DNA from 2 places in the Hydrogenophaga sp. H7 genome. Region 2 is predicted to be linked to the other one. Evidence: predicted binding sites of a transcription regulator. Region 2 holds the regulator's gene; the other holds the start of a gene.
The links. The regulator sigma-54, encoded in region 2, starts transcription at its own class of promoters, with help from an activator protein. The targets are predictions, from matches to a motif close to TGGCANGNAANCTGCTTT.
Positions count from the first base shown of each region.

Region 1: a site for sigma-54 is predicted at 2,216-2,233, ahead of BC358_RS18465 (CmpA/NrtA family ABC transporter substrate-binding protein). Genes of this name have one in related genera too.

Region 1 is NZ_MCIC01000018.1:165,780-176,647, forward strand. It holds gene BC358_RS18455 (hypothetical protein) at 1-570, opposite strand, end outside; gene BC358_RS18460 (nitrate regulatory protein) at 772-2,055, shown strand; gene BC358_RS18465 (CmpA/NrtA family ABC transporter substrate-binding protein) at 2,398-3,675, shown strand; gene ntrB (nitrate ABC transporter permease) at 3,697-4,623, shown strand; gene BC358_RS18475 (ABC transporter ATP-binding protein) at 4,620-5,420, shown strand; gene BC358_RS18480 (nitrate/nitrite transporter) at 5,625-6,839, shown strand; gene serA (phosphoglycerate dehydrogenase) at 6,918-8,186, shown strand; gene BC358_RS18490 (succinate dehydrogenase iron-sulfur subunit) at 8,428-9,126, shown strand; gene BC358_RS18495 (3-hydroxyacyl-CoA dehydrogenase NAD-binding domain-containing protein) at 9,128-10,045, opposite strand; gene BC358_RS18500 (pyrimidine/purine nucleoside phosphorylase) at 10,194-10,511, shown strand; gene argG (argininosuccinate synthase) at 10,542-10,868, shown strand, end outside.
Region 2 is NZ_MCIC01000020.1:168,089-178,956, reverse strand. It holds gene BC358_RS21565 (class I SAM-dependent RNA methyltransferase) at 1-1,232, opposite strand, end outside; gene BC358_RS21560 (RNA polymerase factor sigma-54) at 1,229-2,848, opposite strand; gene lptB (LPS export ABC transporter ATP-binding protein) at 2,861-3,610, opposite strand; gene lptA (lipopolysaccharide transport periplasmic protein LptA) at 3,646-4,245, opposite strand; gene BC358_RS21545 (thiol:disulfide interchange protein DsbA/DsbL) at 4,423-5,061, opposite strand; gene BC358_RS21540 (SPOR domain-containing protein) at 5,132-5,800, opposite strand; gene argS (arginine--tRNA ligase) at 5,815-7,488, opposite strand; gene BC358_RS21530 (PsiF family protein) at 7,604-7,975, shown strand; gene BC358_RS21525 (HTH-type transcriptional regulator ArgP) at 7,976-8,884, opposite strand; gene eutC (ethanolamine ammonia-lyase subunit EutC) at 8,928-9,755, opposite strand; gene BC358_RS21515 (ethanolamine ammonia-lyase subunit EutB) at 9,752-10,868, opposite strand, start outside.

The DNA.
Region 1 (10,868 bases), on a different contig from region 2:
GGTCATGGTGGCCTGCAGGCGCAGGCTTTCTTCCTCGCTGGCGGTGTAGAAGTGCACGCCCTGGCGCACCACGAGGAAGCGGTAGAGCGGCGTGAACCCGGCCGCTGGCGTCTGGCTGGCGTAGTAGGCGATGCCCTCGTAAGTGAACTGCGGGAGGTTGGCCTCGACATTGGCCCGCTCGGCCTCGCTGATGGTGTAGAAGTGGACACCGGTCTGCGTGTTGTAGAAGCGGTGCACCGGGCTCAGCCCGGCTCCGGCGGCGCCGGCCGCGTAGAAGGCCTCGCCCTCCGGGCTCATGTGGGCCGCGGTCCGGTACACCGCCTCGCGCTCTTCGATGCTGGTGGTGTAGAAGTGCGCGCCCGTGCCCGTGTTGTAGAAGCGGAACACCGCCACCCGGCCCGAAGCGGCCTTGCGCACATTCGCCACCCCGAGCGAGACAGGCACCGCGTCTGCGCCGCCGGTCGAAGACGTCGTCCTCGCGACCACGCCAGCACCGGCCGCCTGCTGCCGGGCGCTGGCCTCCTGGTCTGTCTGGCCACCACCACAGGCGGTCAGAAGACCCGCGGACAACACCGCCCACGCCACACCTCGCTTCAACCACACCATGGGCACCCTCTGCTTCCGGAAAACGCACGAACCCGGAATTGGACCCGAATCCCCCGCCGTCATCCGGCTCCAGCCCGCCGGGCTGACAGGCGGCGCCGTTTCACCCACCAGTCGGTGCGTCGTGCACACCGCGCGGCGGCACGAATGTTGCTGCCACCCCGGGGCATGAAATCGGCCTTCTGTTTCCTCATTGCCGCCAAGCGCTGTGAAATCGCCGGCCTGCAACAGCTGGCGCTGACCAGCGCCCTGGTCAACGCCACCGGCCGCTTCATCCATGCGCTGCAGCGCGAGCGCGGCCTGTCCAACCTGTACCTCGCCTCGCAAGGCCAGCACTGGGCCGATGAGCGCCTGGCCCAGGTGGCGTGCTGCGACGAGCTGCAGGCCGAGGTGCGCGCCTCCTTCGACACCCTGGACACCGAGACCCCGCGCGCCGGCAACGGCGCCCGCCTGTTCAGCCGCATCGCCTATGTGCTGCAGGGCCTGGACGCCCTGCCCCTGCTGCGCCTGCGTGTGCAGACACAGGTCTGGAGCGCCGCACGCGCCACCGCCGGCTACATCCGCCTGATCAACGGCCTGCTGGCGGTGGTGTTCGAGGCCGCCGACAGCGCCTCGGACCCCGACATCTCGCGCCGCCTGGTGGCCCTGTTCAACTTCATCCAGGGCAAGGAATTCGCCGGCCAGGAACGCGCCACCGGCTCGGCCCTGTTTGCGGCGGGCTGCGCGCAGGCCGACGGCCAGCAGCGCCTGCTGCACCTGATCGACTCGCAGGAACGCTGCCTGCAGGTGTTCGCCGACTTCGCCAGCGAGCCGCTGCGCGAGGCCTGGGCCGCCGTGCAGCGGCACGACACGCAGGCCTCGCTGGAGCGGCTGCGCCGCATCCTGGCCACCTCGCTGCCCGGCGGCCCGCTGGACACCGGCCTGAGCCAGATCTGGTTCGACGCCTGCACCGCCCGCATGGACACCATGAAGACGGTGGAGGACGCGCTGGCCGCCGAGCTGGAGGCCCTGTGCCACCAGCGCCTGGCGGCCGCCACCCGCGACCTGGCCGACTTCCAGAAGTGGCAGCGCGCCGAGTCGCTGGGCGAGGACCTGCCCGAGCACGGCGACTTCTTCGACGAAGGCCAGGCCGCCCCCGCGCCGCCGGTGAACCTGGGGCACCCGGTGCAGGCCTACGGCCCGCAGGTGGAACGCTCGATCCTCGAACTGGTGCACGAACAGGCGCAGCGCCTGCAGCAGATGGGTGACGAGCTGGACATGGTCCGTGCCAGCCTGAACGAACGCAAGATCGTCGAACGCGCCAAGGGCCTGCTGATGGCACACCGCCAGCTCAGCGAGCACGAGGCGCACAAGACGCTGCGCCAGATGGCGATGAACCAGAACCGGCGCCTGGTGGACGTGGCGCAGGCGGTGCTGGCCATGGCCGAGATCCTGCCGCCGGGCCTGCGCTGAGCCGCCCTGCTGCGGCGCACAAAAGCTGTGCCGCACCACAACAGCGCACCAGTTTGAAGCCACCCCGACGGCGTCCGCCGCCCCACCGCCTCACTGAGCGTTTCAAAAAACACATACAAATCAAAAACTTACCCCAACACGGCGGCACAGAGCAACAAGCTGGCACGGTCCGTGCTGAAGGATGGACAACGGGACGTGCCAATGGCGGCACACCCTCCCGACCGTCTCAGGACACTCAGGACAACGGCGTCCATTTCTCGCCCCCGACAGGGGGGCCTGGAATGGGCGCCGTTTTGTTTTTCCGGTTTCAGTTTTTGGTTTTTTTCTTCACAGGAGTTGAGCATGAACGACCACCGCGCCACGACACCCGAGACCGCCGCCGCGCCCGCCGCCGACAGCGGCTCGCGCCGCGACTTCATCAAGAAGGGCGCGGCCGCCGCCACCGTCTTCTCCACCCTGGGCCACAGCGGCGTCTGGGCCGCCGGCTCCGACGCGCCGGAGAAGACCGAGGTCAAGATCGGTTTCATCCCGCTGACCGACTGCGCCAGCGTGGTGATGGCCAGCGTGCTGGGCTTCGACAAGAAATACGGCGTGACCATCGTGCCGACCAAGGAGGCGAGCTGGGCCGGCGTGCGCGACAAGCTGGTCAACGGCGAGCTGGACTTCGCCCACGTGCTCTATGGCCTGGTCTACGGTGTGCACATGGGCACGGCCGGCCCCAAGAAGGACATGGCGGTGCTGATGAGCCTGAACAACAACGGCCAGGCGATCACGCTGTCCAAGGCGCTGGCCGACAAGGGCGCGGTGGACGGCCCGTCCCTGGCCAGGTTCATGGCCGCCAACAAACGCGAGTACACCTTCGCGGGCACCTTCCCGACCGGCACCCACGCCATGTGGATGCACTACTGGCTGGCCGCCGCGGGCATCAACCCGCTGTCGGGCGCCAAGCTGATCACCGTGCCGCCGCCGCAGATGGTGGCCAACATGCGCGTGGGCAACATGGACGGCTTCTGCGTGGGCGAGCCCTGGAACCACCGCGCCATCATGGACGGCATCGGCATCACGGCCAACACCACGCAGGACCTCTGGAAGGACCACCCTGAAAAGGTGCTGGGCACCACGGCCGAGTTCACCAAGAAGTACCCCAACACCACGCGCGCCGTGATGATGGCCGTGCTCGAAGCCAGCAAGTGGATCGATGCCGGTCTGCAGAACAAGCTGAAGATGGCCGAGACCGTGGCGCAGAAGGCCTACATCAACACCGGTGTCGACGCGATCAACCAGCGCATTCTGGGCCGTTACCAGAACGGCATGGGCAAGACCTGGGACGACCCCAACCACATGAAGTTCTTCAACGACGGCAAGGTCAACTTCCCCTACCTGTCCGACGGCATGTGGTTCCTCACCCAGCACAAGCGCTGGGGCCTGATCAAGAGCCACCCCGACTACCTCGGCATCGCGAAGCAGATCAACCAGATCGAGCTCTACAAGTCCGTCGCAGGCGCCATGGGCATCAGCGTGCCCAAGGACCCGATGCGCAGCAGCAAGCTGATGGACGGCGTGGTGTGGGACGGCAAGGACCCCGCCAAGTACGCCGACGGCTTCGCCATCAAGGCCTGACCCTTCACAAGGAGCACCACCATGGTCGCCGCTGTTTTTCACATGCCGCTGGAGGCTTCGGCCCCGCCCGCCGCCAGCCCCACCACCTCGCCGATCGCCAAAGCCATGACCGCCTCTCAAGCCAGGCCCGCCGCAGCGCCCCCTGCTCCGAAAAAGCCCGCGGTCGATCTGCGCAGCTTCTGGATGGCCGTGCTGCCGCCGGTGCTGGGTCTGGCGGTGCTCGTGCTGGTCTGGCAGGCCATCGCGTCCACCTCCAACAGCGGCATACCCAAACCGGCCGAGACCTGGGCGCAGGCGGTGCAGGTGTTCTCCGACCCGTTCTACCGCAACGGTCCGAACGACCAGGGCGTGGGCTGGAACGTGCTGGCCTCGCTGCAGCGCGTGGCCATCGGCTTCGGCATGGCGGCGCTGGTGGGCATCCCGGCGGGCTTTGCCATCGGCCGCTCGGTCTTCCTCTCGCGCATGTTCAACCCGCTCATCAGCCTGCTGCGCCCGGTCTCGCCGCTGGCCTGGCTGCCCATCGGTCTGCTGGTGTTCAAGGGCGCCAACCCGGCCGCCATCTGGACCATCTTCATCTGCTCGATCTGGCCCATGGTCATCAACACCGCGGTGGGCGTGCAGCGCGTGCCGCAGGACTACATGAACGTGGCCCGCGTGCTCAACCTCAGCGAGTGGAAGATCTTCACCAAGATCCTGTTCCCCGCCGTGCTGCCCTACCTGCTGACCGGCGTGCGCCTGGCGGTGGGCACCGCCTGGCTGGTGATCGTAGCGGCGGAGATGCTGACCGGCGGCGTGGGCATCGGCTTCTGGGTCTGGGACGAGTGGAACAACCTCAACGTCTCCAGCATCATCATCGCCATCTTCGTGATCGGCATCGTCGGCCTGCTGCTGGAGTTCGCGCTCATCAAGCTGGCCTCTCTCTTCACCTATGAGGAAGTGAAAGCATGAACACGAAGTACATCGACATCCAGGGCGTCGAGCAGACCTTCAAGACCAGAAAGGGCCTGTTCCCCGCGCTCAAGGACATCAACCTCTCCGTCGCCAAAGGCGAGTTCGTCGCGCTGATCGGCCACTCGGGCTGCGGCAAGTCCACACTGCTGAACCTGATCGCCGGCCTGACCACGCCCACCAGCGGCGTGCTGCTGTGCGCCGACAAGGAAATCGCTGGCCCTGGCCCCGAGCGCGCCGTGGTGTTCCAGAACCATTCGCTGCTGCCCTGGCTGACCTGCTACGAGAACATCTTCCTGGCTGTGGAGCGGGTGTTCGGCCGCACCGAAACCCGCATCCAGCTGAAGGTGCGCACCGATGCGGCGCTGGAACTGGTGGGCCTGAAGGCCGCCGCGCAGAAGCGCCCCGGCGAAATCTCGGGCGGCATGAAGCAGCGCGTGGGCATTGCCCGTGCGCTGTCGATGGAGCCCAAGGTGCTGCTGATGGACGAGCCCTTCGGCGCGCTGGACGCGCTCACCCGCGCCAAGCTGCAGGACGAGCTGCTGGAGATCGTCGGCAAGACCCACGCCACCGTGGTCATGGTCACGCACGACGTGGACGAGGCGGTGCTGCTGTCCGACAAGATCGTGATGATGACCAACGGGCCGGCCGCCACCATCGGCGAGGTGCTGAGCGTCGACCTGCCGCGCCCGCGCCACCGCGTCGCCCTGGCCGACGATCCGCAGTACCAGCAGCACCGCAAGGCGGTCATCGACTTCCTCTACACGCGCCAGGCGCACGTCGAGAAAGCCGCCTGAGCGCACGCACCCCAAGCTGGTGCATCCCGCCCGTGATTCGACGGGCACGAAGCTTGCAAGAAATCGGGCGAAGGCTGACGAAGGCCTTCCCTCTCTGCGCCACGCCGCGTTCGCGGTGAACAGGCGCCTCCGCGACCGCAGCGCCCGCCCGGGTGGCCTGCGGCCGTGGTGCATCCACCCCGCCCCACTCCACAGACCACGACCATGGCCGGATTCCGCTCGTTCCTCCAAAGTGGCCACACGCCCACGCTGTTCGCCGCCTTTTTCTACCTGATGTTCTCCTTCGTCATCTGGGTGATGAACGGCGCCATGGCCCCCTTCATCAGCGAGGAGTTCAACCTCACCGCCGCTCAGAAGGGCCTGCTGCTGTCCATCCCCATCGTGGCCGGCGCCATCATGCGTTTCCCCCTGGGCCTGCTGGCGCAGTACGTGGGCCGCAAGACCGCCACGCTGGTCGAGCTGAGCCTGATCACGCTGACCATGGCCTTCGGCTACTTCTTCGTGCACAGCTACGACGACCTGCTGAAGATGGCGCTGCTGCTGGGCGTAGCCGGCGCCAGCTTCGGCGTGGCCATGTCGCTGGGCGCGGGCTGGTACCCGCCGAAATACAAGGGACTGGCCATGGGCCTCGTGGGCGCGGGCAATGTGGGCACCGCCGTGGCCGCGCTGCTCGCGCCGCCGCTGGCGCAGACGTTCGGCTGGCAGACGGTGTACGGCTTCGCCGCCCTCGCCTCCTTCGTGCCCATGCTGGTGGTGGCCTTCATGGCCAAGGAACCGCCCGACCGCGACGAACATGCGAACCTGAAAGACCACCTGGCCTGCCTGCTGGAGAAGGACGGCTGGGTGTTCAGCCTGATCTACGTCGTCACCTTCGGCGGCTTCATCGGCATCACCACCTTTCTGCCCACCTACTACTACGACCAGTTCGGCGTGAGCAAGGTGCAGGCCGGCCAGCTCACCATGCTCGCCGCCTTCATGGGCGCCGCAGTGCGCGTCTTCGGCGGCTGGATTTCGGACCACTGGGGCGGTGTCAACACCCTGACCGTGGTGCTGGTGGTGGTGGCCGCGGCGCTGGTCGGCGTGGGCCTGTCCTCGCAGTCCATCGTGCTCACCACCCTGCTGCTCATCGTGTGTTTTGCTGCGCTGGGCGCGGGCAACGGTGCGTTGTTTCAGTTGGTACCGCTGCGCTGGCCCACCTCCACCGCCGTGGCCGGCTCGATGATCGGAGAGATCGGCGCCCTCGGCGGCGGCCTGGTGCCCATGCTCATGGGCCAGTCCAAACAGAACACCGACAGCTTCCTCACCGGCTTCATCGTGCTGGCCGTGTTTTCGCTGCTGATGCTGGGTGTGATGCGCAAGATGCAGGTGCGCTGGACGCGGACCTGGGCGGAGAAAGGTGGGCGGGCGCGGACCGCGTGACGGGCCTACCCGCAACCGGCTGAGGGGTATGAGCCGCGAAGAGGGCGCCAGCGAAAGAAGTGACTACATTCATCAGCCATGAATGCAAGCACCACGACGCCCCAGACTCCACCGCCTCGCCCGAAAACCTCGACCGACAAGAGCAAGATCCGCTTCCTGTTGCTGGAAGGCATTCACCCCTCGGCCGTCGAGGTGCTGCGCGCGGCGGGCTACAGCCAGATCGAGAGCCTTCCAGGGGCCCTGCCCGACGATGAACTCAAGGCCAAGATCGCCGACGTGCACTTTCTGGGCATCCGCTCGCGCACCCAGCTCACCGCCGAGGTGCTGAGCCACACCCACCGCCTGGCCGCCGTGGGCTGCTTCTGCATCGGCACCAACCAGGTGGACCTGGCCGCGGCGCGCGAACGCGGCATCGCGGTGTTCAACGCCCCCTTCTCCAACACCCGTTCGGTGGCCGAACTGGTGCTGGCCGAAGCCATCCTGCTGATGCGCGGAGTCCCCGAAAAGAACGCCGTGGCGCACCGCGGCGGCTGGCTGAAATCGGCCAGCAACTCGTTCGAGATCCGCGGCAAGACACTGGGCATCGTGGGCTATGGCGCCATCGGCACGCAACTCTCGGTGCTGGCCGAAGCGCTGGGCATGCAGGTGGTGTTTTTTGACGTCGCGACCAAGCTGCCACTGGGCAACGCCAGACCGCTCACCAGCCTGGACGAGCTGATGGCCACCGCCGACGTGGTGAGCCTGCACGTGCCCGAAACGCCCGCCACGCAATGGATGATCGGCGCCGCCCAGATCGCGCGCATGAAGCCCAGCGCCGTGCTGATCAACGCCTCGCGCGGCACCGTGGTGCAGGTGGACGCGCTGGCCAGCGCGCTGCAAAACCAGTCCTTGCTCGGAGCCGCCATCGACGTCTTCCCCGAAGAGCCCCACAGCAACAAGGACACGTTCGAATCGCCCCTGCGCGGCCTGGACAACGTGATCCTCACGCCGCACATCGGCGGCTCCACGCTGGAGGCGCAGGAGAACATCGGCATCGAGGTGGCGGAAAAGCTGGTCAAGTACAGCGACAACGGCACCACCACCTCGGCCGTCAACTTTCCCGAGGTGGCCCTGCCCGCGCACCCCGGCAAACACCGCCTGCTGCACATCCATCGCAATGTGCCCGGCGTGCTCTCCGGCATCAACCGCATTTTTTCGAACCACCAAATCAACATCTCGGCGCAGTACCTGCAGACGCGCGACGACGTGGGCTACGTGGTGATGGACATCGACGCTGCGCACTCCGAGCTGGCGCTGGCCGAGCTGGCGCGCGTGCCGGGCACCCTGCGCAGCCGCGTGCTGTTCTGAGGGCTGGCGCCGCACCTGCTGGCCGCCAGCCAGTCGCAGGATGCGCAAGAAGCGTCAGCGCACGGGCAGGCTTGTGCGGACACCATAAAACGGCACAATGCCGTGAAATGGCCAGCGACCTCTCCACTCGGCCAGGCTGCACAGCTCACTCACTCACCATCCATTCGGAAGACCAGATGCGCCACCTGGTGGATCACGCGGACCGCCTCCAGTCCGAGCAGGCTGGCTGAGGGAACGGCTCATGCGGGTCTTCAACATCTTCCGCTACGACCCGGACAAGGATGTAGCGCCGCGCATGCAGCGCTACCAGATCGACGTGCATCCGGGCGACCGGATGCTGCTGGATGTCCTGATCCGACTCAAGGCCATGGACCCGACACTGAGCTTCCGCCGGTCCTGCCGCGAGGGTGTCTGTGGTTCAGACGCCATGAACATCAATGGCAAGAACGGGCTGGCCTGCCTCACCAACATGACGACCTTGCCGCAGACCGTGACCCTCAAGCCACTGCCTGGGCTGCCGGTGGTGCGCGACCTGTTCGTCGACATGACCGGATATTTCAAGCAGTACCACTCGGTCAAGCCGTGGCTCATGACCGAGTCGCCGCCACCATCCCGGGAGCGACTGCAGTCCAGCCAAGCCCGTGAAGAACTCAACGGCCTGTACGAATGCATTCTGTGCGCCTGCTGTTCGAGCGCGTGCCCGAGCTTCTGGTGGAACCCGGACAAGTACGTTGGCCCTGCTGGCCTGCTACAGGCCTACCGATTTCTCGTGGACAGTCGCGATGAGGCCACCGGAGCAAGGCTGGACAACCTGCACGACCCCTATCGCCTGTTCCGCTGTCGCACCATCCTGAACTGCACCGATGTGTGCCCCAAGGGTCTGAACCCGGCACTGGCCATCGGCAAGATCAAGGAAATGATGGTGCGGCGCGCTGCCTGACTCAGTCAGGCGCAACCCCCAGCACCGCAAACGCCGCCTGCAAGCGCGCCTCGTACCGCTGCCTGAACGCGGCCACTTCGTCGGGCGTCCACTCCTCAAACCCCGCGCCGCTCTTCATGCCGGTGCGACCCTGCCTCACCAGATCGGCCACGCAGGCCGGCGGGGTGCTGATGTTCGACAGGCTGGGGTAGACCGACGCGCCGGAGGCGACGTGTGTGTCCCATCCGGACATTTCTTTCTGCGCCATGGGGCCAAGCGCGGCGAAGCGGAAACCGAAGCCGAAGCGCACCGCGTCGTCGATGTCCTGCGGGGTGACCAGCCCACGATCCACCAGCGAGAGGGCTTCGCGCATCAGCGCGTGCTGCAGGCGCGTGATGAGCAGGCCGGGGATGTACTGCCTGATCAGCGTGGTCTTCTTGCCGGTGGCCTGGATGAGGCGGCACACGCCTTCGGCCAGCGGCAGGCTCGTCCTGGAACCCATCGCCACCTCCACCATGGGCACGATGTGCGCGGGCATGGAGTAGTGCACGTTGAGCATGCGATCGGTGGTGCCCAGACCCTCGGTCATCTCGTCGATGCCATAACCCGAACTGTTGCTGCCGATGGGAATGTGCGGCGGCACGCGGTGGTCAAGGTCGGCGAACAGGGCGCGCTTGGCGGCCAGGTCCTCGCTGATGGTTTCGATGACCAGGGCCACGCCGCCCCAGTCGTTCCATTCGTTCAGGTCGGCGGCCAACAAGGGACCGGGTGGATGCACCGGCTGCAGCGTCGCGGCCAGTGCGCCGATGGCGGGCAGCCGGGCCTGCAATCGGGCCACATCGCGGCCGAGCAGCACCACGGTGTGGCCAGCGGCGCTGAAGATGGCAGCGATGCCAGCGCCCATGTGGCCGGAGCCGATGATCACGATGGTGTGGTTCACGAGCGTGTGCCTTGGTTGGGACGGGCTGGACAGAATACCGGCAGAGTCATCCGGCCGACCACATCGCAGGTGCGTTGGACGTGGTCCACTAAAATTACTGGTTGCCCGGGCGCCGTTCGGCGCCCGTTTCTTTTTCCGGACCCTCCTCATGACCACCTCGCGCATCGACGGCGTTGCCGTCACCACCCAGGCCAATGTCTACTTCGACGGCAAGTGCGTCAGCCATGGCATCACCTTCCCCGACGGCACCAAAAAGTCGGTCGGCGTGGTGCTGCCCGCCACCCTGACCTTCAACACCGGCGCGCCCGAGATCATGGAATGCGTGGCCGGTGGCTGCGAGTACAAGCTGGCCGGCACCGATGCCTGGATCAAGTCCGGCCCGGGCGACAAGTTCAGCGTGCCCGGCAACAGCAGCTTCGACATCCGCGTGACCGAGGCCTACCACTACATCTGCCACTTCGGCTGATCCGCGGCCGATCCCAAAGAGAGCACACACATGGCCACCATTCTTCAGAACCTGCCCGCCCAGCAGAAAGTCGGCATCGCCTTCTCCGGCGGCCTGGACACCTCCGCCGCCCTGCTGTGGATGAAGCAGAAGGGCGCCCTGCCCTACGCCTACACCGCCAACCTCGGCCAGCCCGACGAGAGCGACTACGAAGAGATCCCGCGCAAGGCCATGGCCTACGGCGCTGAAAAAGCCCGCCTGGTGGACTGCCGCCTGCAGCTGGCGCACGAAGGTATTGCCGCCATCCAATGCGGCGCCTTCCACATCAGCACCGGCGGCATCACCTACTTCAACACCACCCCGCTGGGCCGCGCCGTG
Region 2 (10,868 bases):
TCCTTGAAACGCATCTTGCCGGGCAGCTTGAGGTCGGGCGTGAGCAACCAAGCGCTCCAGCCGGCGTAGTGGCTCTTCCAGTGCGTGGCCAGCTGTGCGAAGAAATCGCTGCCGTCGCTGCCATCGGCCATCTGGGCGCTCTCGCGGCCTAAGCCGGGCTCGGGAGCGGCCTTGGCACCCACGGTGAAGGTGCGGGGCGCACGCGCACCGCGTTCGGCCGCCCGCACCTGGGCGCTCTGCCCTGCCACCCCGGCAGCCGCAATGCGCTCGCCATAGGGCGGGTTCAGCAGCATCACGCCGGGCTTGTCGGTCGGCGGCATGCGCTGCAGCGCGTCACCGCCACGCAGCTCCATCGCGAAGGCCACACCCGCGCGTTCGGCGTTGCGCTGCGCGAAGTCGACCATGCGGAAGGCCACGTCACTGCCGAACACGATGGGCTTGCGCCCGGCCGGCCACTCGCGGCGCTGCTTCGCGGCCTCGTCCTTGAGGGCGTGCCAGACGTGTGGCTGGAACGGCAGCAGCTTCTCGAACGCGAAGCGGCGCTGCAGACCGGGAGCGACCCGCAGCGCGATCTGTGCCGCCTCGATCGCCACCGTGCCGCTGCCGCAGCAGGGGTCGTACAGCGGCACGATGTCGTCCAGCGATTCGGCTTCGGCACCGTTCCAGCCGGTGGCGGCGATCATGGCCGCGGCCAGCGTTTCCTTCAGCGGCGCGTCGCCCTTGTCCTCGCGCCAGCCGCGCTTGAACAGCGGCTCGCCCGAGGTGTCGATGTAGAGGCTCACCGTGTCGGTGGTCAGGTGGGCGTAGAGCCGCACGTCGGGCCAGGTGGTGTTGACGCTGGGGCGCTCGCCGCGCTTGTCGCGGAAGCGGTCGCAGACTGCGTCCTTGATCTTGAGCGCCGCGAAGTTCAGGCTCTTGAGCGGGCTGTGCTGCGCCGTGACCTCGACCTTGATCGTCTGCTGCGGCGTGAACCAGATTTCCCAGGCGACCTCGCTGGCGGCCGCGTACAGGTCGTTCTCGCTGCGGTAGCCACCGTGCCAGAGCTGCACCAGCACGCGCTGCGCGAGCCGGCAGTGCAGGTTGAGCTTGAGCGCGTCGCGCCAGGACGCCAGCAGCGCCACACCGGCGCGCGACTTCTGCACCGCGGTCTCGCCCGTGATGCGCGTGACTTCGGCGGCGAGGTAGTCCTCCACGCCGGCGGCGCAGGGGAGGAAAAGATTCAATTGGTTCAAAGCGCTTTTCTCAGGTTCGCCGGCGCGATGCGCAGCGCCTCGCGGTATTTCGCGACCGTGCGGCGCGCGCACTCGATGCCCTGCTCCTTGAGCAGGTCCGAGAGCTGGTTGTCGGACAGCGGCTTGGTCGGCTCTTCGGACGCGATGAACTGCTTGAGCAGGGCGCGCACCGCCGTGCTCGACGCATTGCCGCCGGTCTCGGTTCCCAGGCTGGAGCCGAAAAAGTACTTGAGCTCGTAGGTGCCGAACGGCGTGGCCATGTACTTGGCCGTGGTCACGCGGCTGATGGTCGACTCGTGCAGGCCCAGCTCGTCGGCGATCTCGCGCAGCACCAGCGGGCGCATGGCCAGTTCGCCGTGCATGAAGAAGTTGCGCTGGCGCTCGACGATGGCGCTGGAGACGCGCAGGATGGTGTCGAAGCGCTGCTGGATGTTCTTGATGAACCAGCGCGCTTCCTGCAGCCGCTGCTGCATGGCCGCGTGGCCCGCTTCGCCGCCGGCCTCGCGCCGCCCCCGCAGGGCGTTGGCATAGACGTCGTGCACGCGCAGGCGCGGCATCACCTCGGCGTTGAGCGAGACCTTGAAACCGCGACCGGCGCGGGTGACGATCACGTCGGGCACCACCACGTTGCGCTCGACGTCGACGAAGCGCCGGCCCGGCTTGGGCTCCAGGCGGGCGATCAGCGCCAGCGCGGCGCGCACGGTCTCGTCGTCGTGCCCGGTGGCCGCACACAGGCGCTTGATGTCGCGCTTGGCCATCAGCTCCAGCGGCTGCTCGCAGATCGCCAGCGCCGCGCGGGCGGAGGGCGTGTTGCGCAGCTCCATGATCTGCAGCCGCAGGCACTCGCCCAGGTCGCGCGCGCCCACGCCCGTGGGCTCCATCTGCTGCAGCCACTGCAGGGCCATGCCCAGGCGCTGCTCAATGGCCTCGACTTCGTCGAAGCGCGGCTCTTCGTCGGCCGGCCGGCCCGCGGTCAGGCGCCAGCAGGCGCGCGCCAGCTCGTGCAGGCTGTCCTCCAGATACCCGTCGTCGTTGAGCGACTCGATCAGGAAGTACAGCGCCGCGCTGTCCTCGTCCGACAGGCGCAGGCAGCGCGCCTGCTCGTGCAGCTGGTCCTGAAGGCTAACCGGCACACGGGCCAGGTCGGCGGCCGTGGCGGTGTCGTCGTCGTCACCGCCGGAACCGCTGTTGCGCGCGGGTGCATCGCCGCCCCATTCGCTGTCGTCGGGCGCCATCTCGACGGTGCCGTCGCCTTCCCAGCTTTCTTCGACCGGCGCGGCGCCGTCCAGCCGACTCTCGACCTCGTCGCTGGCGCTGTCTGCGCTGTCGGCCTGGGTGGTGCGGGTGTCCGGTTCGGCGCTGCGCAGCTCGACCACCGGCTGCGCCGCTTCTTCCAGCTGCTCGCCGGCGACCACCGGTGCGTCCGCGGTCTGCACGCCGAAATCTTCGCGATCGGCCACTTCCTCGCCCCGTTCCAGGAACGGGTTCTCGTCGAGCATCTGCTCGACTTCCTGAGCCATCTCCAACGTGGACAGCTGCAACAGGCGGATCGACTGCTGCAGTTGCGGCGTGAGCGCGAGGTGCTGCGACACCCGCAGCGACAGACCTTGCTTCATCGGCTCATTCCGTCACATGCGGAAGTTCTCGCCCAGGTAGACGCGGCGCACCTCGGCGTTTTCGATGATCTCGGCGGTGGTACCGCTGGCCAGCACATGACCGTCGCTGATGATGTAGGCGTGGTCGCAGATGCCCAGGGTTTCGCGCACGTTGTGGTCGGTGATCAGCACACCGATGCCGCGCGACTTGAGGAAACTGATGATGTGCTGGATCTCCAGCACCGCGATCGGGTCGATGCCGGCGAAGGGCTCGTCCAGCAGGATGAACCGCGGCCGGGTGGCCAGCGCGCGGGCGATCTCCACGCGACGGCGCTCACCGCCCGAGAGGGCGGGCGCGGGCGAATCGCGCAGGTGGTCGACGCGCAGCTCCTTGAGCAGCTCGTCCAGCCGGGCATCGATCTCGCGCGCGGACAGCGGCTGGCCGTTCGCGTCCTGCTGCAGCTCCAGCACGGCGCGCACGTTCTGCGCCACCGTGAGCTTGCGGAAGATCGAGGCTTCCTGCGGCAGGTAGCCCAGCCCCAGCCGGGCACGGCGGTGGATGGGCAGGGACTCGATGCGGTGACCGTCCAGCAGGATCTCGCCACCATCGGCCCGCAGCAGGCCGACGATCATGTAGAACGACGTGGTCTTGCCGGCGCCGTTGGGACCCAGCAGTCCCACCACCTCGCCCTTGTCCACCGACAGGGACACGTCCTTGACCACCTTGCGGCTGCCATAGGACTTCTTGAGTCCCCGGACCTCCAGACGGCTGTGCGACGGCATGCCGCCCGACGGACTGGCGCTGGCGACGGTCTCCGTCACTTCTTGGGCTCGGTGATCTTGCCGCTGGGACGCAGCGTGGCCGGATCGGTCGCCGGGGCGGCGGGGCCGTTCTTCTCCTCTTCCGGGATCGGCGTGAGCATGGCGCGCACGCGGCCGGTGGGGTTGGCAGCGGTCTTGCTGGTGTCCCCACCCTTGACCGTGAACACCTCGGTCAGGCTGTTGTAGAGGATCTCGCTGCCCACGCTCTGGTCGTTGAGCAGGGTGCCGCGGTAGCGGCGCAGCACCGCGCGACCGGTGAACAGCACCGTCTGCGCCTTGCTGTCGTATTCGATGCGATCACCCTCGCCCTCGATCCATTCGTCCACGCCTTCCCGCTTCTGGCGGAAGAAACCGGCCTTTTCGGGGGTGCCCAGCAGCAGACCGTACTGATTGCCTTGCGGGTCCTGGCGCACGTCCAGCTTGGCACCGCGCATCAGGATGGTGCCCTTGGTGATCACCACGTTGCCTGTGAACACGCTGGTCTGGCGTGTCTCTTCGTAGCGCAGCGCATCGGCCTCCACGTTCATGGGCTTGTCCTTGTCGGCCTTTTCGGCCAGCGCCAGCAGGGGCAGCATCAGGCCAATGACGGCCAACATCCGGGCGATGGAACGGGGGGTTGGTGCGTGTGGGTGCATGGCGTTTGAGGGCACAGATCTTGCATTCATTGTAGCGGCGCCCAGAGCGTTTCGCCGCTGCGCCGGCACATTGTGCCCGCCATGAAACCAGGAAGCCCGCACAGGGCGGGCTCCGAAGGGAAGAGGGTCAGAAACCGGTCAGCCTTTGCGGGCCTCGGCAATCAGCGAGTCCGCCACCAGCAGGGTGCGCGGCCCTTGTCCGCCCACATAGAACTTGCCGGCGATGCCCAGGGCGGGCGTGCCTTCCACCTGGTAGGCGTCCTGCAGACCAACGGCCTTCTCCGCCAGCTTGGCAGCCTGGCCATTGAAGATGCCCAGAAACTGCTCGCGGTTGACACCCTGTTTTTCGATCCAGGCGGTGATGGCGGGCGCGGTCGTCAGCGGCTGGCGCTCTTCGTGGATCGCCTTGAACACCTTGACGTGCAGCGTGTCCACCAGGTTCAAGGCCTCCAGCGTGAAGTACAGGCGCTGCATCGGCACGAAGTTCTGGTTGAAGGCCACCGGCATGCGGCGCACCGTCACATGGGCCGGTTTGCGCTTGATCCACTCATGAAAGACCGGTTCAAAGTTGTAGCAGTGGATGCAGCTGTACGCGAAGAACTCGACCACCTCGACCTGCCCCGCCGGGCTCTCGGTCGGCGCCGGCTTGGCCAGCCGCTGGAAATCGGTGCCTTCCTTGAAGGCCACGCGCTGGGCCAGGGCCGGCGACAGGGTCAGCCCGCTGGCGGTGGCGGCACCAGCCACCAGGAGGCTGCGCGAAAAATCTCGACGATGCATGGAATCGGACTCCTTGAAATGACCTGAATCAGGCTCCCGGGACAGCGAAAAGTTCCTCGGTACCGTGCAATCAGCGCTGCACCCGCACCAGCGCCGCTTCCACCCCGTTCACCTCCAGCTGTTCGCGCGTGGCCTCGGCCATGGCCTTCTGGCCAAATGGTCCCATGCGGACACGGAACACGGTGCGCCCCGCCTGCTCGCGTTCGGTGATGGTGGCGTCCATGCCCAGCATGGCCAGCCGTGCTTTCTGCGCCTGCGCCTCTTCGGGAGACTTGAATGCCCCCGCCTGCACGAAGTAGGAGAAGGGGTCGGCCCCCTGCGCAGCCGCGGGCTCCGACGCCCCTCCGGCCTTGGCCCTCATGAGGTCGCCCAGCGGATCGCTGTCCGGCTTGGTGGCCGCGTCAGCGGCTTTGGCGGCCGGCGCCTTGTCGGGCTCCGCCGCTGAGGCGTCCTTCGGTGCCGCGTCGCCGGCGGCCGGCGGGGTCGTTTCGACTGGAGCCGGCAGCGGCGGCGGCTTGTTCACCAACCCGGCGTTCGGGTTCCAGCCCTTGTTGCGTTCGGCCTCGGCCGCATCGTCGGCCGGCTTGCGGGTGACACCGCGGTCCACGAAGGGCACCGGCACGCGCGTCACATACACAGCCACCGAGAGCGCCAGGCCCAGGCCGACGAGCAGGCCAACCACGAAGCCGACCAGGGTGCCACCACGCTGAGCGCGGGCCTGCGGGAATGAAATGTTCATGGGAGGTGGGAGGTTCACATCTTCTGCGGGGCGCTCACGCCCAGCACGGCCAGGCCATTGTGCAACACCTGTGCCGTTGCCCGGACCAGCGCCAGACGGGCGCGTTTGACCGCTTCGTCGTCCACCAGGATGCGCTCGGCGTCGTAGTAGCTGTGGTAGGCCGCGGCCAGCTCGCGCAGGTAGAAGGTCACGTCGTGCGGCGCAAAGCCCTCGGCTGCCGCGGTCAGCATGGCCGGGTACTTGGCCAGCAGCAGCATCAGCGACTGCGCGGCCGGCGTATCCAGGGGCGACAGGTCGGCGCCGGCGAGCGAATCCACGTCACCGCCCCAGGCCGCCAGCACCGAGCAGATGCGCGCGTGGGCGTACTGCACGTAGTAGACCGGGTTGTCGTTGTTCTTCTGCACCGCCAGGTCGACATCGAAGGTGTATTCGGTGTCGGGCTTGCGGCTGAGCAGGAAGAAGCGCACCGCGTCCTTGCTGGTCCACTCGATCAGGTCGCGCAGGGTCACATAGCTGCCAGCGCGCTTGCTGATCTTGACCTCTTCGCCGTTGCGCACCACGCGCACCATGGTGTGCAGCACGTAGTCCGGGTAGCCCTGGGGGATGCCCACGCCCGCGGCCTGCAGGCCGGCGCGCACGCGCGCAATCGTCCCATGGTGGTCGGTGCCCTGGATGTTGATGACCTTGGTGAAGCCGCGCTCCCACTTGGCGATGTGGTAGGCCACGTCGGGCACGAAGTAGGTGTACGAACCGTCGCCCTTGCGCATGACGCGGTCCTTGTCGTCGCCGTACTCGGTGGACTTGAGCCACAGCGCGCCGTCCTGCTCGTAGGTCTTGCCGGCCTCGCGCAGCTTCTGCACCGTCGCGTCCACGCGGCCACTGGTGTAGAGGCTGGATTCGAGGTAGTAGTTGTCGAACTTCACCGCGAAGGCCTTGAGGTCCAGGTCCTGCTCGTGGCGCAGGTAGGCCACGGCGAACAGGCGGATGTCGTCCAGCGCCTCGGGGTCGCCGCTGGCGGTGAATTCGCGGTCGTCGGAATGCACCGTCGTCTTCGCCAGGTAGTCGTTGGCGATGTCCTGGATGTAGTCGCCGTTGTAGGCGGCCTCGGGCCATTCGGCATCACCGGGCTTGAAGCCCTTGATGCGCAGCTGCGTGCTGGTGGCCAGCGTCCCGATCTGCACGCCCGCGTCGTTGTAATAGAACTCGCGGTACACGTCCCAGCCCTGGGTTTCATACAGGCTGCAGATCGCGTCGCCCAGCGCGGCCTGGCGGCCGTGGCCCACGTGCAGCGGGCCGGTGGGGTTGGCCGAGACGAACTCCACCATCAGGCGCTGGCCGTTGGACGGCTGGACGCCGAAGGCCTCGCCGGCCTGCAGCACCTCGGTCACGATGGCCTGCTTGGCCGCGGGCTTGAGCCGCAGGTTCAGGAAGCCGGGCCCGGCGATCTCGATGTCGGCCACCCACTGCTGGTAGACGGGCAGCGCCATCAGCGCGGCCTTGAGCTGCTCGCCCAGCTGGCGCGGGTTGGCTTTCAGCGGTTTGGCCAGCTGCATGGCGGCCGTGACGGCGTAGTCGCCATGGGCGGCGACCTTGGGCGATTCGAAGGCGGCCTTGTCGCCGGCACCGGGCGAGAGCTGGTCCAGCGCCTGCGCGAGGCCGGCCAGCAGTTCCTGTTTGATCTTGAGCATAGGGACGGGATTTTAGGTTCGGGAAAGCCCTGCCCCCGGCTGTCAGACAGCCTTAAGACAAACGCGGGTATCGTTTCCGGGCCCGTTTCGGGCGCTTCACCCCACAAGGCACCACATGAAACAACTGCTGACCCTGCTCGCCCTGACCGGAACCCTCTCCCTGGCCCTCGCCCAGACGGCGGCTCCTGCGGCCGCACCCGCCGCCGCTGCGGCACCCGCTCCCGCCGCGGCACCGGCGGCGGCCCCTGCGGCCGACAAGAAGCCGACCGCCCAGCAGAACCGCATGAAGACCTGCAATGCCGACCCGAAAGCCAAGACGCTCAAGGGCGACGAGCGCAAGGCCTTCATGAGCAAGTGCCTGAGCGGCGAGGAAGAGGCCGGCAACAGCCAGCAGAACAAGATGAAGACCTGCAACGAGGAGGCCGGCAAGAAGGCGCTCAAGGGCGATGTGCGCAAGAAGTTCATGAGCGAGTGCCTGAAGGGCTGATCAGCCCGCCACGGGCGGCAGGGCGGCATGCGCAGCCGCTTTGACCGCCTGCGTCAGCCGCTGCGCCGACAGCGGCTCGCGCGCCCAGTGCTGCCAGTACAGGGTCACGTCCACCGTGGCGCCGGGCAGCACTTCCTGCAGGCCCGGCCGCCCGGGCAGGTTCTGTTCGGGCACCATGCCCCAGCCCAGCCCCAGTTCGATCGCCCGCTCGAAGGCGTCCACCGCCGGCGCGTAGTGGCGCGGGTAGCTGGGCTGCCTCAGGCCGAAGTGCTGCAGCAGGAAGGCGTCCTGCAGCGCGTCCTTGCGATTGAAGATCACCGCCGGCTGGGCCAGCAACCGGTGGGGCGACACCGCCCCGCGCGGTGTGCGGCAGCGCTGCACCACCTCGGGCGCCGCCACACAGCGGTAGCGCATCACGCCCAGCGGCTCGGCCACGCAGCCGCGCATGGGTTCGGCCAGGGTGGTGACGCAGCCGATCACGTCGCCGCTGCGCAGCAGGTCGTGGGTGTGGTCCTGGTCGTCGATCATCACGTCCAGCAGCAGCCGGTGTTTCTGCAGCACCGGCGCCACGCCGGGCAGGAACCAGCTGGCCACGGAGTCGGCGTTGGTCGCCACGCTCAGGCTCTGCCAGGCCGCACCGGCCCGCGACTCGGCCCCGCCCTGGAGCCCCGCCAGCAGGTCGGCCTCCATCATCTGCAGCTGCTTCACATGGGCCAGCAGGGCCTGGCCGGCGGCCGTGGCGCGCACCGCCTTGCCGCGCACCAGCAGGCGCTGACCCAGGTGTTCTTCGAGCGACTTGATGCGCAGCGACACCGCCGCCAGCGTGAGGTTCAGGGCCTGGGCAGCCGGGCCGAAGCCGCGGTGCTCGACCACGGCGGCCAGGGCTTCGAGTTGGCGGGCGTCCAGCATGTCTGATTGAAACTTGAACGAACCAGAAACGGTTCAGCCCAGTTTAACCAGACAGCCCTTGCGTGGAAGTGGCCGCCACCATGGGCAGGCCGCTGTGGTCCTTGAGGCCGACGCCGGTCAGGCCCAGGCGCAGGCCTTCGTGCACCAGCCAGGCCAGGCGCCGCGCGGCGGTCACCGGGTCCTGGCCGGCCGGGCGCACGTTGGAGATGCAGTTGCGTTCGGCGTCGGTGCGGCCGACGCGCGGCGCGTGCGTGAGGTAGATGCCCACGCTGTCGGGCGAACTCAGCCCGGGGCGCTCGCCCACCACCATGGCCACCATGCGGGCACCCAGCAGCTCGCCCACCTCGTCGGCCACCGCCACCCGGGCCTGGCCTACCAGCACCGGCGGGCTCTGCACGAAGGCCCCGCCCAGCGCCTCGCGGATGGCACCGAACAGGGCCACGGTGTGGCGCTGGATGCCCAGGGCCGACAGGCCGTCGCCCACCACCAGGGCCAGGTCGGGCACGGGGTTGTCGGCGCGCCAAGCCTGCAGCGCGGCGACGCTGGCCTCATCCAGCCGGCGCCCCAGGTCGGGGCGCAGCAGGTACTCGTGGCGGTCGTGGGCCCGGCTGCGCAGCCGCAGCGGCGCGGGCCAGCCGTCGGCCTGCAGCTGTCCGGCCAGCAGGTCCATGTCCAGCGGCAGGTGGATGGCGTCGCGCGCCTGCGCATGAGCGAGGGTGAAGTCCAGCACCTCGCGCGTGGGCAAGCTGGCGCCGGCGCGCCCGAGGGCGATGCGCGCGGGCGTGAAACGTCTGAGGTGGGCCCAGGGGTCGGCGCTGACCTCGATGGTGTGGTGCGGTTCGTCCGGCACAGGCGAGAGGTCCTTCGTCATGCGGGCTCCGGCAGGGTCCACAGGCGCTGAGACAGCGGCAGCTGCGCCGAGGCGGGCAGCAGGCGGCCGTCGGCGCCGGTCACGCCCACGCGCTGCAGCCAGGCCTCGAACTCGGGTGCGCGCTTCAGGCCCAGCAGGTCGCGCAGCACCAGCGCATCGTGAAACGAGGTGCTCTGGTAGTTGAGCATCACGTCGTCGGCGCCGGGCACGCCGATCAGGAAGTTCAGCCCCGCGCTGGCCAGCAGCACCATGAGGTTGTCCATGTCGTCCTGGTCGGCCTCGGCGTGGTTGGTGTAGCAGATGTCGCAGCCCATGGGCAGGCCCAGCAGCTTGCCGCAGAAGTGGTCTTCCAGGCCGGCGCGGATGATCTGCTTGCCGTCGTAGAGGTATTCCGGGCCGATGAAGCCGACCACGGTGTTGACCAGCATGGGCCGGTAGCGCCGCGCCACCGCGTAGGCACGCGCCTCGCAGGTCTGCTGGTCCACGCCGTGGTGGGCGTTGGCCGAGAGCGCGCTGCCCTGCCCGGTCTCGAAATACATCACGTTGTCGCCCACCGTGCCGCGCTTGAGTTCAAGCGCCGCGGCGTGCGCCTCGTCCAGCAGTGCCAGCGTGATGCCGAAGGAGCGGTTGGCCGCCTCGGTGCCGGCGATGGACTGGAACACCAGGTCCACCGGCGCGCCGAGCTGCATGGCCTGCATCGTGTTGGTGACGTGGGTGAGCACGCAGCTCTGCGTGGGCACGGCGCCGCGCTCGATGACCTCGGCCAGCACGTGGTTGAGGCGCACCAGGTCGGGCACGCTGTCGGACACCGGGTTGACGCCGATCACCGCGTCGCCCGCGCCATGCAACAGGCCGTCGATCAGGCTGGCGACGATGCCGGCCGGGTCGTCGGTCGGGTGGTTGGGCTGCAGCCGAACGCTCAGGTGGCCGCGCAGGCCCACCGTGTTGCGAAAGCGCGTGACCACCTCGCATTTGCGCGCCACCAGCATCAGGTCCTGGTTGCGCATGATCTTGCTGACCGCGGCCACCATCTCGGGCGTGAGGCCGGGCGAGAGTCGTTCCAGCACCGCGGGCGTGGCCGCATCACTCAGCAGCCAGTCGCGGAAACCGCCC